DNA from 2 places in the Paraburkholderia caffeinilytica genome. Region 2 is predicted to be linked to the other one. Evidence: riboswitches for the same ligand, from Rfam matches in the RefSeq annotation. Region 2 holds a riboswitch; the other holds the start of a gene.
What was found. Region 2 has a riboswitch for manganese ahead of DSC91_RS15195 (TMEM165/GDT1 family protein). Riboswitches for the same ligand answer to the same signal wherever they lie in the genome.

Region 1 (8,919 bases), on a different replicon from region 2:
ATAACGAAGCTGATTTTAACCGCCTCAATCGCTCTGCTGTCCAATTTTGCGCACGCACAGCTTTCAACGCATCAAGTGGGGGCGAGCCAGTTTGCCGGCCCCTATGTCGGTTTCAAAGTGGGCTTGAATAATTCTGACGCGTCAGGCGTCGTCAATAAAGCATCGCATACCACAGTATTTCCAGGATTCATGGCGGGATATAACTTTGACGTCGACCGCTTCGTGTTGGGTGCTGAGATTTTCGCTGATCTGCATCATGGTTCGTCAACGTATAAAGACGGTGGGATCGATGCGAAATTCGGCATGCCATTCAATCAGATCATGCCCTATGCTCGCGTTGGTTTCACGTCAAGCTGGCCGGAAACCCGCTTGCATTGGGGATTGGGGGTCGAATATAAGTTCGCCAGGCACGTGAGCGTGGCAGGCGAATGGACGACCGACTCCAGTAATAAAGACGGTACGAAACGGCGCAATAACAGCTTTACCGTCGGCCTGCAGTATCACTTCAACTAGGCGGACCAGATCACGTTACGCGACGAAGGCGTTGAATTCGTGCTTCAGGCGATGTTGCTGCAAGAGGCAAACGTCGGAACAGATGCACCCACGACTTTATAGGGCGTGAACCTATCTGCCTTGCCTGTTTGCGACACCAGTATTGATTGCCTGATCGAACAGGCCGAGCCGGTGGGGTATGTAACCCGCTGGCTCGACTTGCGATGGGCCGCCGCCGGTGTCTCCCGCTATGCGTTTCATCTCGCGAGCGGCGGGCCGTCGTCACGGCCGTCGGCGATCCGCATCGTCTGACCGGTCACACCCTAACCAGCAGCTTCCCAAGATTCTTCCCTTCAAACAGGCTGTTCAGCGCCTGAGGCAACGCGTCAAAACCATCGACGTAAGTCTCCTGATAAACAATCTCACCGCTCTTCACCCAAGGCGCGACAGTCTGCAGCATCTCGTCCATCCGATGCGTGAAATCACGCGCGAGAATCCCTTGGATCGTCGCGCGCTGAAACAGCATGTGCTGCAGGAAGCGCGGCGCGAGGTCCGGCGTATCGAGACCGCCGTCGTATTGAGCGATCGCGCCGCAGATCACGATTCGCGCGCGGCGCTTGATGAGCGGGATCACCGCATCGGTGACCATGCCGCCCACGTTGTCGAAATAGACGTCGACGCCGCCGGTGGCCGCCTGCAGCGCCGACTGCAAGCCTTCGAGTGTGGGATGCGCCCGGTAGTCGACGGCACCGTCGAGCTTCAGCGTGTCGGTCAGAAACGCGCACTTGTCCGGGCCACCCGCGATGCCGATGACGCGGCACCCGGCGCGTTTGCCGAACTGCGCGACCAGCGAGCCGACCGCGCCCGCCGCACCGGATACGACCAGCGTGTCGCCCGGACGCGGCCGGCCTGCTTCCATCAAACCGAACCACGCGGTGCGACCCGGCATGCCGAGCACGCCGAGCGCGGTCGAAACGGGCGCCGCCTCGGGGTTCAGTTTGGTCAGCTCGCTGTGATGGCACTTGGCGTACAGTTGCCAGCCGCTGTAGGCCGACACCCAGTCGCCTTGTTTGAAAAGCGGACTCGCCGACGCCACCACTTCACCCACCACGCCCGCCCGTTGGACGATCCCGAGCGGATGCGGCACATCGTAAGTATTGCGTTCGTGTTGCTGGATCCGAATGTACGGATCGACGCTGACGATGCGCGCGCGGATCAGCACCTCGTTCGATGACAAAGTGTCGTCGAGCTCGTTTTCGCGCAATTCGTAGTGTTCATCGCCAACCCGTCCTTCCGGACGCTTGACGTAAAACCACTGGCGATTCTGGTAGTTCATGTGAGGACTCACTGCGGTCGTAGACGGTGAGTGATCTTACCAGTGGGGCTATCACACGCTCGCGCGTCGGACAGACGCGACGAGACCGGAAGGCGTCGGCGCAAGCGCCCAATAGCACCAAACAGCACCAAACAGCGCCCGACTCCAAGCTTGTTGAAAGCCGCCGGTCCCGTTAGAATCCTCGGGTCACTGGGGAGTAGCCTTCCTTCATCCATTGAAGGAGAGCGCGTCAACATACTTGGCCTGCGGGTCATGGCGCGTTCGACCGGGTCGGTTTGGCGAGACCATTGGCGCACTACTTCGTTCTGGTCGGACGGGTCGCGGTGCGTCATGGGTTCGTCATCTACGTCCGACCGCGGAGTTGCCCTGTGAAACATCGTTGTGCCCTGCCAGTGTTCCCGCTTGACCGTCCGTCGTGCCGTTTCCCCTCTGGATTTGCCGGGAGCCGCACATGACCGGTCTCCTGTTTGAACTCGCGCTCATGCTGGTCGTCATTCTGGTGGCGGCCGAGCTCTTCACCAACGCACTCGAACACCTCGGCGAGCGCCTGAAAATCTCCGAGGGCGTGACAGGTTCGCTGTTCGCGGCGGTCGGTACCGCCTTGCCCGAAACCCTCGTTCCGCTGCTCGCGATTGCCGGTGGCACGGCCGATAGCGCGGTCAACCAGGAGATCGGCGTCGGCGCGATTCTCGGCGCGCCGCTCATGCTCTCCACCCTCTCCACCTTCCTGATGACGCTCGCGATTCTCGGTTCGCGCGGCGTCGCCGGCCGGGTGACGCCGGAACGCACGGGTTTCACGCGCGATCTGAACTACTTCCTGTGTGCGTTCGTGCTGGCGGCCGCCGCGATGTACGTGCCGCATGACCAGATGTTCGTGCGGGCGCTGATCAGCGCGGCGCTGGTCGGCGTGTACATCACCTATGTGGTGATGACGTTCCGCGCATCGAACAAACTGGTCGACGCCGGTCATGGCACCGAAGCGCCGGGCAGGATGCTGCTGTCGCGTCTCGGCTTGCCCACCAATCTCGCGACCATCGCGGCGCAACTGGTGCTGGCCGTCGCGCTGCTGGTGTGGGGCGCGGAAGGCTTCATCCATGGTGTGCGGGGCGTGTCGCAGGTGCTCGGCGTCTCGCCGCTGCTGCTGTCGCTGCTGATCATTCCGATTGCCACCGAGTTGCCGGAGAAGGTCAACAGCATCCTGTGGATTCGCCGTGGCAAGGACACGCTGGCGTTCGGCAACATCACCGGCGCGATGGTGTTTCAGGGCACGCTGCTGCCCGCGATCGGAATTCTGCTGACGCCGTGGACGCCGCGCATCGAAGTGGTGACCGGCATTGTGATCACGCTCGCCGCCGCCGCGTGGCTGCGAATCAACGTGCGCGAGCGCGGCGTGCCGGTGTGGGCGCTGCTGGTGTGCGGCGTGCTCTACGCGACTTATCTGGCGATCACGCTGAGCCGTTAGCTGAATGATGAAGGGGGGAAGACCGCGCGAAAAGCGGCAGCAGGCGTGGCCTTCCTGATTGCCGCTTTCGCTTTAATTGGAGGGCGCGGCGGCCGCAGCTGTGGCGGTTGCCGTGCTATCCGGCTTGAACACCGTCTTCCAGTCATCCTTCATATCGACGACGAGCCAGCCTTTCGCGCCGGCCTCGTCCAAACCCTTGTCGAGCTTGCCGCTTTTCGTCGTGCGGTCGTACGCATACTCCCGTTCTGCATCGGTGTGATGCAGCAGCGCCGAGAGGCGTGGGCCGTCGCCGGTCGAGGTCCATTCGAGCATCGGCACATCGCCGTCGGCGTTGCCGAACGCGATCACTGGACGCCTGCCGATCACGCGGTCGATGGCGAGCGGTTTAGCCGCGCCGTCGACGAGCGTGTCGACCTGCGCAAGCCGGCTCAACGACACCGCGCCGTTCGTCTGGCTGTACTTGTATTTGACGGTGCTGCCGATCACCTGCTCGGGCGGAATGCCGTACACGCGCTGCGCGATGTCACGGACGAACTCGACATCGCTGCCCGTCACCAGGTAGGTTCTGAACCCGTTGGCGCGCAGATAGGCGAGTAACTCGAGCATCGGCTGATAGGCCAGGTCGGCGTATGGACGATTGAAGCGCGGGTCGGTCGCGGAGTCGAACCATTCGTGCACAAGCGCGGCAAATTGATCGCCGGTCATGCCGGCATGCGCCGCCGCGACGAGCCTCATCGAGCCGGCGTCGCCGCTCGCCGCGATACTCTTAAGATTGCCTTTCAGAATCGAGCGGAACGGTTCCTGCCGTTTCCATTCCGGATGCCGCCCGGCCACCGTCTTCACCTGTTGCAGCGCGAACACCAGCTGCACCGAGGCGGGTTGCTCCGGCCACAACGTGCCGTCGTTGTCGAACACGGCGATCCGGTCAGCGCGGGCGATGAAATCCTTCGACTCCGGCGTCGTGACCAGCGTGACGAAATCGACGATCGAGCGTTTGGTCGCGGTGTCGTTCCATGATGCAAGCGCAGCGCTCGTCGAAGCACTAGCCGACGATTCGCCCGCGTCGTGACGCGGCGTAACGGTGCAAGCTGAAAGAATCCCAACGGTCAAAGCCAAACAGTACCGCTGCATCGTGCGAATCATGAAAGCCTCATCAAATGCGGTGGATCGAATCTAAAGCGAGCGCCAGTCTAATGGGATGCGGTGATTATTGCAGCCGATTCTGTTGCTTTTTTGAACGGCGACCCAATGCCGGTAATTGGCGATCGCATATCCAGCGATGCGGTTTCCGATGAATCGAGGGGAAAATTCTCAACGCCATGGCAAGAATCGGCTGGGGGAATGGCTGCATTCCCGCGGGTTCGAAAGACCTGGCGCGATTTAATCGCGTGGTCTGATCTGTTTTGCATATTTCCCAGACTGCGCGTGGCTGCCGGGCGGACCAATCCGCGTCTGTGACCAGTTCGATTGAATTCGAAAATGCAAACGCTATTTATTTTTTTATCTGCGTCGAGCAAAGGAATGGGTTCGCCTATAAGACATGCCTATAAGCGAGGTGCGGGAAAGGGTCGTAAATACGCGCTTTGATCGGCAGCGTTATAAGCGGCTCCGGTGTGGTTGTCGCCGCCGTTCGCTCAGGCATCGGCCGACGAAGCCAATAAAGGTAATAAGCCGCCGGGTCTTGCCGCCTCATTCAACATCCGGAATTGCTACACGCCGAGCGTGTTCGACGCGCAGCAGATCCGTCCTCACGCGGCGGTGGCCGCGCGCTCCTTCTCGTACTTGATGAGCTTCAGCACGCGTGAGTTCACGAAGTAGCGGATATAGTTGGTCGGCGAATAGAAGATATCCGTTTGCCATTCGCCGCACAGCAGATCCTTTCCGGTCGGATCGTCGGCGGGCTGCACGATCGTGTCGGCCATGATCCGGTCGATGCCCGACACATTCGGGCCGGACTCGTGCCACAGCGCACTGTTCATAATGACAAAGTCCCCCGGATTCAGCTCCGGCGTGATTTTCGGCCATTTGAAATCGAAGCTGTCCGGATTGATCTCGCCCGCGTCGCCGAGCACGCCCAGCTTATGCGAGCCCGCGTAGAACGTCATACCGCCGTTGTCCGCGTTCACGATGCTGAGCGGCACGAACATGCTGCACTTGTTCAGATTGCCGAGGTGATAGCAGCTGTCCTGATGCAGAAACACCTTGTTCGAACTGAACTTGTCCTTAATCACGAAGCGGTGGTTGTACAGCGCGACGTGGTCGCCGAATATCTGCTTGAATGTCTCTGCAAATACCGGCTCTTTGTACATCGAGGCCAGCTTCGGCGGCAATTGTTCCTTGAGCGCTACCGGATTCGCCTTGTTGACGTCCCGGCCTTCGGCCAACTGCGCGTCGTAAAACGTTCGCCATTCCTGCTGCCACGCCTGAACCACCGGTGCCGGAATTGCGTTGCGCATCACGAATACGCCGGTCTCTTTGAATACGTCCGGACTGAACGTCTCCGAGGCGATGTGATCGACGACCGCCTCAACGGATGCCAAAGTATTTTTCATGTCGATAACTAGATGAAACGGAACGTCAGTTCATTGTCTTGCGTGTTCTTGAACTTGTTGCACTTCGCGAGCACGTTGTATTTCAATGGGAACAACTCGCGTTCCGGCGATTCCAGAATGTCGATCTCGACAATATCGAAGTCGCGCAGCAGAACGTTCCAGCCGTGCTCGGTAATGCGCCAGCAATCCGGCGACGGCCCATGAATGCGCCAATTGAGCGGCGCGGAAATCATCAGATAGCCTTCGTGTTTCAGGATGCGACGGATTTCCTTGACCGTGTCGAACGGATTCAGCGTGTGTTCGATCACGTCCATGCACACGACCACGTCGTATGCACTTTCCGGAATCGCCGCGTTGACCTTGGTGATGTCGCCCACGATCGTCGGTTTGTACGTGTCGACCACGTCGAACGTATCGACGCTAAAGTTCGTGAAACACTGGCGCACCAGCGAGCGATCTTGCGGGCCGACTTCGAGCAGCTTGCCGGTGTGTTCGGCGAGCCGATCGGCAGTGCGTCGGACGAAGCCGTCCATGTGTTCGCGCGTTAGCGGAAAGGTGTCGTTGTCGAATTTTGATGGCGTCGCCATAGTGAAACTCTCGCTGGGGTGTTGGCTTCAATCTGCGGCGCCGCTCGCGCACAGCGAGGCGGCTTCGTCGATCGACGTCTGAATCTGATGCAGTGCGGTCAGGCTCGTTTCGCCGACGGCCCGGCACGATTGTCTGAAATGGTCGATCTTCACCTCCGCATCGGACGGGAAGCGGAGCGCGTGGATCGACCAGCTTTCCTTAGGAAGCAGCTTGCAGACTTCGTGGTCTTCGTCGAACACCTGTCGGTTCATCCGCACAGTCGATTCGAAAAACGAGTCGAGCACGCGCGCGGCGTTTTCATTCAACGTGTTCGACGCGTACAAACGGCTGGTGAAACGCGTGCGGCTCGCGCCTTGCGGAGCCGGGAAAAAGTTTTGCAGCGAATACGAGTACCCGTACGTCGAAGAAATCATGGTGAACGGGAAGAGATAGATGCTCATATATCCCTCGTACTGGTAGTCGATGTTGAACAGTTTGCGCAATCGAGCCAGCTGGTTGCCGAGGCGCGCATTGCCGAGCGGCGCGTACCAGATCGAATTCACGCCGTCGAACACGTTCTCGCCGTCGCCCAGTTGCAGCGTGGCGAGCGTTTCCATGTGCACTGCCGCGATGTGATAGGGCTCGAGCGCGTTTTCGACGGCGAGCGGCCAATAGCACTCGTACTCGTAACGGTTCAGATCGAGGCGCCGGTCGACGTTGAACGAGATGTTCTCGAGAATCTCGGCGGTTTTGCCCAGTTGCTCGTACAGGCCTGTTCGCGGCTTGATCGCGAAGAACACGAAATCGCCGCACCACTCGACCTGGAAGGTGTTGAAGCGCGCGCGGCCGATGTCGCACGACTTGAAGCGTTCCTTCTCCGGCACGATGATCGTGCCGTTCTTATAGGTCCAGCCGTGGTAGCCGCATGTGGCCGGCCGGTTGCCGTGCGCGTCCGTGTAGATGCGGGCGCCGCGATGCGGACAGGTGTTGTCGAAGGCGACGATCTCGCCGTTGTCGTTGAACAGCACGATCTCGCCGGAGACGCCGTCGAATTTGATGAAGTCGCCGTCGCCGGCGAGCTCGCGGCGATGACAGGCGAGGTGCCAGTACTGCTCGAACAGCGTCCGGTCGAGGCTCATCTCAGAGCTTCCTCGCGGGCGCGGTGTAGATCACGGCCTCTTCGGCCACGGAGCGCATCACGATCGCGCCGGCGCCGATTTTCGCGCGCGCACCGATCTTCAGCTTGGGCAGGATTTTCGCGCCGCTGCCGAAGAACACGCCTTCGCCGGTTTGCACGTAGCCGGTCAGATCGACGTGTGAGCTGAGCGTCGAGTAGGCGCCGAGGTTGACGTCGTGGCCGACGCTCGACAGCACGTTGATCGCGACGAAGTCGCCGACATGGGCGTCGGCCGACACCACCGCCTGAGGACACACCACCACGCCTTCGCCGAGCACGGCCGAGCGCGCAATGACCGCGGTGGGATGCACGAGGGTCGCGAACACCGCGCCGCGTTCGCGCAGACGCGCCACCACCGCGCGTTTGGCCGCCGGATCGCCGATCGCGACGAGCACGGCTTCGTCATCCCGCGGGCGATAGTCGTCGATGTCGCCGCGCCATTCGAGCTGATACGGGTAACCTTCCAGCGCCGCTGGATTGGCGTCGAGGAAACCGCCGATGCGTGCGCCGCGACCCGCATCGGCCGCGTCTTCCGCCCAGTTGATCAGCTCGCGTGCGAAGGCGCCGCAGCCGGCCACGATCAGTCGCTGCGCCATCATCGAACCTTGTACCCGCCGTCGACGACGAGCGTCGTTCCGGTTATCCAGCGGCTCGCATCGCTCAACAGGAACAGCCCGGATTGCGCGACGTCGTCGGCCTCGCCGAAGCCCAGCAGGTGGCTCTTTTCGTAAGCGGCCAACGCTTCGTCGGGGGTGCCGCTCGTCAACCGGTCATGCATGGCGGTGTGGACCGCGCCGGCCGCGATCGAGTTGACGCGAATCTTGCGTGGCGCCATCTCGCAGGCGAGCGAGCGGACCAGTCCGTCGATGGCGGCCTTGGCGGCGGAGTACGCGGTCATGCCCGCCTGGCCCGTCGAACCGGCCACCGACGACATGAAGACGAGCGACCCGCCGTCGGCGATCACATTTTTTTTGCTGGCCGCGCGGGCGATCCCGAAACCCGCATACAGACTACTGCCGAACACCTGGTTCAGTTGTTCCTGTTTGGTGAGCTTCGCAGGACGGACCAACTCGACACCGGCCGCATGAAACACGCCGGTGAGCGTGCCGTGCGTCTCGGCGAGATGGCTCACCCATTCGGCGGTTTGATCGGCATCGGCGAGCGATGCGGCGGCGACGGCGTGGCCACTGCCGTGAAGCCCGGCGAGGGTTGCCTGAAGGCGCGTTTCGTCCCGTCCTGCGGCGATTACGCGGCCGCCCAGGCTGGCGATCAGTTTCGCGCTCGCCTGACCGATACCCGACGACGCGCCGGTCACGAGATAGAGGCCGCCGGC
Region 2 (8,919 bases):
TATGTGCTGATAGAAGGGTTCTATCTCGTGCGCGACAGTTCGCCAATCGCCGCCAACGAGGACGTCGATCGACCCGGCGTGACGGTCGCGGTCGGCAAGGGCAGCGCCTACGATCTGTTTCTGACGCGCGAACTGCATCACGCGACACTCGTCCGGATGCCGACTTCACCGGCGGTTGTGCAAGGCTTTCTGGATCAGCATCTGGACGTGGCTGCAGGCGTCAAGCAACAGCTCGAAGAAGACGCCGCTAAAACCGGTGGATTGCGGATATTGGACCAGCGCTTCATGGTGATCCGTCAGGCGATGGGCGTGCCAAAGACCAGGGGCGATGAAGCGGTTGCGTATCTGTCGAGGTTCGTCGAGGACATGAAGGCGTCAGGCTTCGTCGCGGCTTCGCTGGCGCGACATCACATCGCGGGCGCGGCAGTCGCCGACAACAACGAGTAGCGTACGACGCGTCAGTGCCCTCGAGGCACAGCACCCCATGCAAGACTTTCGCAGCAACCGGTGAGCAATCGGACACGCGTCGGCGCCCTTGCCCTCGCACTATTCGCCCGCGACGTCCGGCATGACCTGGCCCATCTCCATCGCCTGACTGGCGGGCACGTCCTGAATGCCAACGACAATCTGGTCATCGGGCGCGCCCGTCGCGGTCTGGAACAGTTTCCAAAGACGCTGTATCAATTCCCGCTTGTATTCGGGTGATCGCCCTGCCCGCATCAGGAGCGTGAGCGCGGCAGTTGCAGCGGGTTCTCCCGCAGTGAACCCGCTGCCCGGCGCATAGTCCTGAAACACGACGTGTACCCAGTTTTTTGGCACGCCCGCATAGTCGGAGTGCAGGATTGTCAGTTCCATCGCGAGCCTGGCCTTGGCGTCACTGCTGAGAACGCCGTCCTGAGTAATCAAGGTGTAGAGCGGCATGAGCGCGGCTCCTATGCTGATGTTTCGCGGGCATTCGCATTGACGGCGGCCTGCACAACCTGGCCTCCCTGCCAACTCACAGAACAGTCCCCACGATCATCCGGCGTAGTTCTTCAGAATGCGCAGGTCGGTCACGGAGTACGCCATGCCGAGCCGATAACCTCGCCCGACACGCAAGGGCGCAATCAGGTGCATGTCCTCGCCGTCGACTTCGGGAATCTTCAGTTCCGCCGATCCGGTCCAGACATCCACGATCGCGAGATTGTCCGTGAGCGACATGGTGAGTTCATCGACCGGTGGCTTTTCCTGAAGTCCCGCTGCGAGTTGAGGAAAGTAGCGGCGCATCGTCGTCGGCCGGTTGAACACGGTCGTCGGATCCGCGACAGGTTCATCGAGCTGGATGCGCGCCGTTGCCAGCCGCTCGCCGTGCGCGGACACACTCGCGCCAAAGCGACTGCCTTTGGCAAGCGGCGCAGCGGCCAGACTCGGCGCGGAGAAACTGCGAGTCTGGTAGACGCTGGCGAGTTTCTTTGGAAACCCCTGCGCCCACCCGCGGGCGATGGCCGCATCGTTGTCGACGAAGATGTAGGGGCAGTAGTTGACCGGAACACCTTCGAAGACTGCTTCGACCAGAACGAAAGCTTCGCGGTATTGATAGCGAGCCGGGTCCGTCAATTCGTCATTGGAACCCGTGAACTGCCAATCCAGAAACCAGAAGAAGCAGCGGCCGCCTGATTTCTCGTCCACCGTGACACCTGGCGGGAGGAGCGCCGCGATCGCTTTCTGGTCGGCCCAGTATTCGATGGCGAGGCAGTCGCTGGAATAGTGCCACGGCGGCAGCGTCGCCAGTGCGGACTTGCCTTGCGGAGTAATAGGAACCGAAAACGCTTTAGGCATCTCGTTTCTCCTTGATCGGGGGCGACGGGACGTCGCTACACATGGAATCCCTGCGTTTCCTGGGAACGCCGCGCATCACCTGACGCGGACAGTTCGAGGACGCAACTCGCGGCCACGATGCGATCCGCGTCGCGCTCGATCCGGCGTGCTGGGCGTGAAGGAATAGTGCCGCGCCTCGCCTGCTGACGCTTTCGAAATCGCACGACCGCGCTGCAGATCACAACCCTGCATCGCGGCAACCAATCCTTGCGAACCGGCGTGGGCGTTTCGCTGGATATGCCCTCAGCGAAAACCGTATTCAGGGTTATGCCGATCGAAAATCGATTCGCTCCAGCGGTGAGGCACAACGTCTTCGAAACGGATCATCTCCACCAGGTCGCCGCGCTCGTCCCACGCGGATTCACCACTGGGCCAGGGGTGTAGAAGATCGAACAGCAGTCTCACGCGCTGCGCGTAGTGCGCCGGCGGCCCTGACGGAGCAGTCCACGTCCATGCAAGCAAGCGCGTGCCGTGCACATTCATGAGTTCGATGCGGGCCGGCTTTTCAGTCAAGCCCTCTTCACGAAAGCTGCGGGCGTCGTGCTCAATGGTGCGCGCGATGTACTGCAGGCCGAGATCGCGGACACTATGACGGGATTGGGTGTGGGCGAACGAGCCGTCGATGGCGATCTTGCCTGACAAAATACGCAGCGCGCCGCCCAGATGACCGACGACGCTATCAGGGTCCCTTGTTTCGTCGTAGAGAATCTCCTGCCCCGCATGTGCGCCATCAGGCAGCCATTTTGCGTAGACTTTTCTGGGGCTGTCCTGGTATCGGATAACCATGTGATCGGGTCCGCCGGACCATCTGCCGGCTATGCGTTCCTGCCGGAACATTCTGTATTCGCAGGCGTCGTCGGGAACCATGTCGGATCTCGCGTACTCGACAAAGGCGTCTGGCTTCATCGCGTCCATCAGGGAAAGAATCTGGGCGTCAGTGAGGGACAGAAGCGAGCGGCTTTCGATCCACGCTCTCAACGCAGCCGCCTGATCGCGCGCCGCGAGACACCTGAACCGGTCGACGTCCACACTCACGGTATCCGACGTGGCGGCGTCGGCGCATTCCGTCGATGGTCCGGGTGAAACCGGCGTCACCGGTTTGGCCGATTGGGCCTCGGCGCCCATGCAGACAAACAGGCACGTCAACGCAAGCGCGCACAGCAACGTCCGCGCGCTTGCCTGCCAACCCGCGGCAAGCAGCGTGCTTAGGCTTGCTGGACGATCGGAAAGACGAACACCGCAAGGCATCATGGGTTCAGCACGGGCCATCATCATCTCGGGTGCCGGCGCTCCCAATAAACGTATGGCGTGGCCCCTATATTCCAATCGTGTGAAGTGAAGGTCTGCCGCGGTGGAGCCGGGACACTTTTCGGCACTCAGCCGCCACCTCGCTCGGGGCGGATAGTGCGCAATGTCCTCGCAAAATCAGGCGCTATGCGAGAGATGGAATAGACGCCCCCACGAAATCGTTTAAACGACGTACGAACCAACGGCAGACTTCGATGAGCACTCGACAACAGCACGTCATCCGTCCTGTTTGCGCGGGGCTGCTAACTGCATCCGTTGCGCTATTCGCGGGCTGCGGCGGCGGAGGCGGTGGTAGCGGCAGCGCGAGCAGCCTGTCGATGGTGTCGATTGCCGGTACGGCGGCAACCGGCAAGGCACTCGCGAACGCGACGATTAGCATCGGCTGCGCGCGGGGCTCCACCTCGGTCGCGGCGGATGCGAACGGAAACTTCCACGCGACATTCGGCGCGGCGATGCCCTGCATGATCGCTGCGACCTCGGGCGGGACGACGCTGCACTCCACAGCGTTCGCAGGCGGCACGTACAACGTCACGCCGGAGACCGACCTGTTGTTGTCGTATCTGGCGGCGCAACTCGGTACGAATGAAAGCGGACTTATCGCCGGCTTCGCAACGAGCACACCGTTTCAGCAGACGCTGCAGAATCAGACCGACGTCCTGACCGCGCAGGCCGCCGTCGTCCAGAGTCTGCAGCAAAAGTACGGCATTACGCTTTCCACCCCCAATTTTCTGACCACCGCATTCACGGTCGGTCAGCCAGGCGAGGACAGCGATCTCGAAGCACTCCTCGCTCTCGGCGCAATCGACACCAACGGCGAACCGGACGCAGCCGCCGTCGCGCTTATAGCCGCGATGGGAGCCGCACATCCGATTGCGACGTCGCCGAGTACCGGTACAAGCGGGACCGGGGGAGCAAGCGTAGGTGGCACTGGCAGCATGGGCGGCATGATGTGAGACCCATCCACGCTCAACCGAAAACACCCGCACCTGGATCAGAGCAGCTCCATGATGAAATCCCCTCGGCCGTGACGTTCAGTCCAGGAAACCGCGTCGTGGAAATCACGGCTCGAACGTATAAGGCAAGCTCTCGAACTAGAACAACGGGTGCGCTTGCGGAAACAGCGCGGTCCTGAGGGCGAGGCCACCAAGCACAACGAAGATGATGGCGGCCAGAATGTGGACCGCCTTGGTTGGCAAGCGGTCGGCGAATTTGTGCCCCAGATAGATGACGGGCACGTTGGCCAACATCATGCCGAGCGTCGTGCCCGCGACAACGCCGAAGAACTCGTGAAAACGCGCAGCAAGCGCGATCGTGACGATTTGGGTTTTGTCGCCCATCTCGGCGAGGAAGAATGTAAGCGCAGTTGTGCCGAACACGCCCATCGAGTTTTTCGTCAATACCGCGTCAGCGTCGTCCAGCTTGTCGGGAATGAGAATCCACACCGCCATCACCGCGAATGACGCGACAACCGCCCAATTCAGAATGCCCGGACTCAGAACGCTCGCGAGCCACGCGCCGAGTGCGCCGGATGCACCGTGATTGATGAGGGTAGCGGCAAAAACACCAAGAATGATGGGGATGGGCTTGCGATATCGCGCCGCCAGTACCAGGGACAAGAGTTGAGTCTTGTCGCCAATTTCGGCAAGGCCGACCACGCTGGTCGAAATGAGGAAGGATTGCATGGGTTGTTGTACCCGGGCCGCGCAGAAAAAACGCGATGACGCGCATTCCGGCGACCCGGTTAGGTCGGAATGCGTGTCATCGGTCTTGCCAGGCACTTGGCTGCGCACGCCATAGCGGGTCTCTCGACTCGCCAAGTATGTTGACGTGCACCCTCGAACGTGGCGTTCGAGGCGGCTACTCCCCAATGAGCAGGCGCGATTTTATCGCGCCTCATGTTACAGAGGCAAGCCGCCACAATAGCGCTTTTCGCGGTTGAGCATTGCTGCGCGTGCCAATTATTACGAATGCCTTTCGCGCATCATATGCTCGCCCCTGTCTTTGGGGAGTAGCCGGCTTCCAGTCCGTCAGTGAGACGCGGCGAAATCGTCGATCTTTGCAGCTGGCGATAGCGCGAACGATGCCCGCATGTCTCGGGCCTCGTCGACCGGCGAGCGTCCAAAAAACCGCTTGAACTCGCGACTGAACTGCGAGGGGCTTTCGTAGCCGACGCGCGCCGACGCCGAGGCGGCAGTCAACCCGTCGCGAATCATCAGCAGGCGTGCCTGATGCAGACGCGTCGACTTGATGTATTGGATCGGAGAGGTCAGCGTAACGGTTCTGAAGTTGACATGAAACGCGGGAACGCTCATCCCCGCCTCTTCCGCGAGACGACTGACATCCAGTGGCTGCGCATAGTCGGTGTGAATTCGCCGCAGCGCTTTCGCGACTCTGCCGAAGCGGCCCTGATGCGCGAGCGCAGCCCGCATCGCTCCGCCTCGTTCCCCGATCAATACTCGATAGCAAATTTCCCGCACGATTGCAGGCCCCAGCACCTCGGCGTCCAGGGGTGACGTCATGGCTTGCAGCAGACGCAAAGCCGCTTCGGCGAGGTCGCCTTCGAGCGGCGTCGATACGATCCCTAGCGGAGTGCCTTGCTGGTGGTTTCCGCCGCGATCGATCGCCAGTATCAGGTCGCTCAACTCGATCAGATCGAGGCGCAACGACACGGCCAGCATCGGCTCGGACTCGCTCGCTTCGGTTTCAGTCGAGAACGGCAGCGGCACGGACAAGATCAGATAGTGCTGGGCGTCGTAGACATACACCTCTTCACCCAGAAAGCCAAGCTTGCGCCCCTGACACACGATCACGATGCTCGGCTCGTACAGCACCGGCGTGCGCCCCAGCGGCCGGTTCGAACGCATGAACCGCACGCCTTCCAGCGCGGACTGGGTGTACCCCTCGTTCGGCGCCAGACGCTGGAGCAGGCTCACCATTCTTGCGGAAACCGGGTTGTCGGCAACGGTCACGAAGACTCCTCTTTCGCCAGATCGGGTGAGGAAATTCTACTGGATACGATCGACGGGCCGCATCCCACTTCAATAGGAATAGGCAATACCGCGATTGTCGCGTGTATTCGCGCGCAGGTGCCCGGCTCATAAGATGGGTCATCGGCTGGACGCTGTAGCCGAAGCGCCCGGGAGACCCCGCCGCGATTGCCCTGCCGCTTGGTGCGCAGACTTCGTAGCCTCTCCCTCGACCCAACCTGCACAGACTATCGAAACGGAGAAAGCAACATGACGACGCAATCCAACCAACCCAAAGTCATCCTCATCACCGGGGCCAGCAGCGGTATCGGTGAAGCAACGGTCCGGCTGCTCGCCGCCCAGGGGCACCAACTCGTGATCGGCGCGCGCCGTACGGAACGACTCGCCGCGCTGGCTGAAGAAATCCAGGCGAACGGCGGCTCGGTTCGTTACCAGGCACTCGACGTGACGTCCGCCGGAGACGTCAACGCCTTCGCCCAATTCGCACTGGACACTTTCGGCCGCATCGACGTGATCGTCAACAACGCCGGTGTGATGCCTTTGTCGCCCTTGAGCGCAATCAAGGTGGACGAATGGAATCGCATGATCGACGTGAATATTCGCGGCGTGCTGCACGGCATCGCTGCGGTTCTGCCGACCATGGAGCGCCAGGGGTTTGGCCAGGTCATCAATATCTCCTCGATCGGCGGCCTGTCCGTCTCACCGACGGCCGCCGTGTATTGCGCCACCAAGTTCGCCGTGCGCGCCATCTCGGACGGTCTGCGGCAGGAAACCGACAAGGTTCGCGTGACTGTGATCTGCCCCGGCGTCGTGGAGTCGGAGCTGGCCGATTCGATCTCCGACGACACCGCGCGGGCCGCGATGCGCGACTTCCGTCGCATTGCGCTGACGTCGGACGCCATTGCGCGCTCGATCGCCTATGCGATCGAGCAGCCGGCGGATGTCGATGTCAGCGAAATCGTCGTGCGCCCGACAGCGAGCCCTTTCTAACGATCCTCATCTCCACGGAGAAATCCACCATGACTTCGCATGCATCCGCCAATCAGCCGTTCAGCGGCAAGGTTGCCATCGTCACCGGCGCGGCAAGCACGCGCCGATCAAGCGGGCGGCCGATCCGCGAGAAATTGCTGAAGTGATCGCCTTTCTGGCGTCCGATAAAGCCAGCTGCATCGTTGGCGCGGTCGTGATGGCGGACGGTGGGATGAGCGCGGCGCTCGAGTAAAACCGCGGCAACATTCTTAAAAGCATTGCCTCCATATAAATTTGCATGACTTATTGATCAAGGAAACTATCATGAACAAGTCTATGAAAATCTGGTTCGTCACTGGCGCATCGAAAGGCGTCGGCCAACGACTCGTACGGCAACTCCTCGCGCGTGGCGATCGCGTCGCCGCGACCTCGCGCACCGTAGCGTCGCTGACGGAAGCGATCGGCCCCGCTGCGGAGCGGTTTCTCCCGCTGCAAGTGGATCTGACCGACGACCAGAGCGTGCGCTCCGCCATCGCGCAAACCATCAAGACGTTTGGCAAGATCGATGTGATCGTCAATAACGCGGGCTACGCACAACAAGGAACCGTCGAAGCCCTTTCGGACGACGAGCTTCGGCAGAATTTCGAGGTCAACCTGTTCGCGCCGCTGACGGTGCTGCGGCACGCGCTCCCACATCTGCGCGAGCAGCGCGGGGGACATGTCGTCAACATCGCCTCGATCGTCGGCTATCAGGGCGGCTACGCCGGCTGGGGCAGCTATGTGGCGAGCAAGTTCGCGCTCGCGGGCCTGACCGAGTCGCTCGCGGCCGAGGTGGCGGAGTTCGGCATCAACGCGACGGTGGTGTACCCCGGGCCGGTTCGCACGGAGTTTTTGTCGAGCGGCGCGTTGGCGGTGGCCAAACGACAGATCGATGAATACACCGAAGCCAAGGCGTCGCTCGATCTGCACCTGGGAACACTGCACGGTCGTCAGGCCGGAGACCCGGACAAGTTGGCCATGTTGATCATGCAGGCCGTGGATGTTGCCGAGCCGCCATTGCACCTGTTCGCCGGCAAGATCGCCAACGAACTGGCGGCGCAAAAAGCCGCGGCGGTCCAACAGGACATCGAGGCATGGAGAGGCTCATCCGAAGCGACGGACTTCGTCGAGTAACGTCAAAGCCAGGTGGCGTCCAGCAATGGGCGCTGCCGGGCGGGAGAATTCCATGAGAAAAGCGAATCGCACGAGCCCAAACCGTACCCCCAACACATCACTTCTTCCCCTCCCGCCGCCCGCCACCCAGCTCATCGAGCAGCGGCCGCAACGCATCCAGTTCCGCCCCGAACCCACTCCAGTCTCCCGCCTTCAATCGCTCGATCGCACGATCATAGTGCGCAAGCGCCTCGCGGGCACGCGCATCCGCCGTGCCCTGAGGTTGCGACGCGAGCGGCGCGCTTTCCTTGAACAGCGCCGCCAGCGCTTCACCCAAAGTCTCTTTCATCACCACCCGATCCCCATACGCGGCGATCACCCGCTTCAATTCGGGTAACTGCCCCGACTCCGCGCGCAAGTAGAGCGGAGAAATATAGAGGATCGAGTTCTCAATCGGTACGACGAGAAGATGGCCGCGAATGACGCGCGAGCCCATCTGGTTCCACAGCGAAATCTGCTGCGAAATCTCGGTGTTCTGCTGGATGCGCGCCTCGATCTGGAACGGCCCATAGACGAGCTTGTCTTTCGGGAACGCGTAGACGATAAGCTTGCCGTAGTTGGGTGGATCGCAACGCGCGGCGAGCCA

Region 1: it holds a riboswitch for manganese, as region 2 does, so the genes downstream of both, DSC91_RS25280 (sodium:calcium antiporter) here and DSC91_RS15195 (TMEM165/GDT1 family protein) in region 2, are expected to answer to the same signal.

Annotation. Positions count from the first base shown of each region.
Region 1 covers NZ_CP031467.1:2,004,182-2,013,100, reverse strand. Annotated here, with positions in the region: gene DSC91_RS25290 (outer membrane protein) at 1-513, shown strand, start outside; gene DSC91_RS37620 (hypothetical protein) at 619-804, shown strand; gene DSC91_RS25285 (NADP-dependent oxidoreductase) at 809-1,828, opposite strand; yybP-ykoY riboswitch at 2,008-2,179, shown strand; gene DSC91_RS25280 (sodium:calcium antiporter) at 2,280-3,290, shown strand; gene DSC91_RS25275 (HAD family hydrolase) at 3,363-4,406, opposite strand; gene DSC91_RS25270 (phytanoyl-CoA dioxygenase family protein) at 5,039-5,842, opposite strand; gene DSC91_RS25265 (class I SAM-dependent methyltransferase) at 5,851-6,429, opposite strand; gene DSC91_RS25260 (aromatic ring-hydroxylating oxygenase subunit alpha) at 6,457-7,548, opposite strand; gene DSC91_RS25255 (acetyltransferase) at 7,550-8,182, opposite strand; gene DSC91_RS25250 (SDR family NAD(P)-dependent oxidoreductase) at 8,182-8,919, opposite strand, start outside.
Region 2 covers NZ_CP031466.1:3,455,331-3,464,249, reverse strand. Annotated here, with positions in the region: gene DSC91_RS15220 (ABC transporter substrate-binding protein) at 1-447, shown strand, start outside; gene DSC91_RS15215 (tautomerase family protein) at 547-921, opposite strand; gene DSC91_RS15210 (acetoacetate decarboxylase family protein) at 1,018-1,818, opposite strand; gene DSC91_RS15205 (DUF1571 domain-containing protein) at 2,101-3,132, opposite strand; gene DSC91_RS15200 (hypothetical protein) at 3,360-4,118, shown strand; gene DSC91_RS15195 (TMEM165/GDT1 family protein) at 4,257-4,847, opposite strand; yybP-ykoY riboswitch at 4,861-5,043, opposite strand; gene DSC91_RS15190 (AraC family transcriptional regulator) at 5,193-6,134, opposite strand; gene DSC91_RS15185 (SDR family oxidoreductase) at 6,402-7,142, shown strand; partial or broken gene DSC91_RS15180 (SDR family oxidoreductase) at 7,234-7,374, shown strand; gene DSC91_RS15175 (SDR family oxidoreductase) at 7,446-8,294, shown strand; gene DSC91_RS15170 (UPF0182 family membrane protein) at 8,392-8,919, opposite strand, start outside.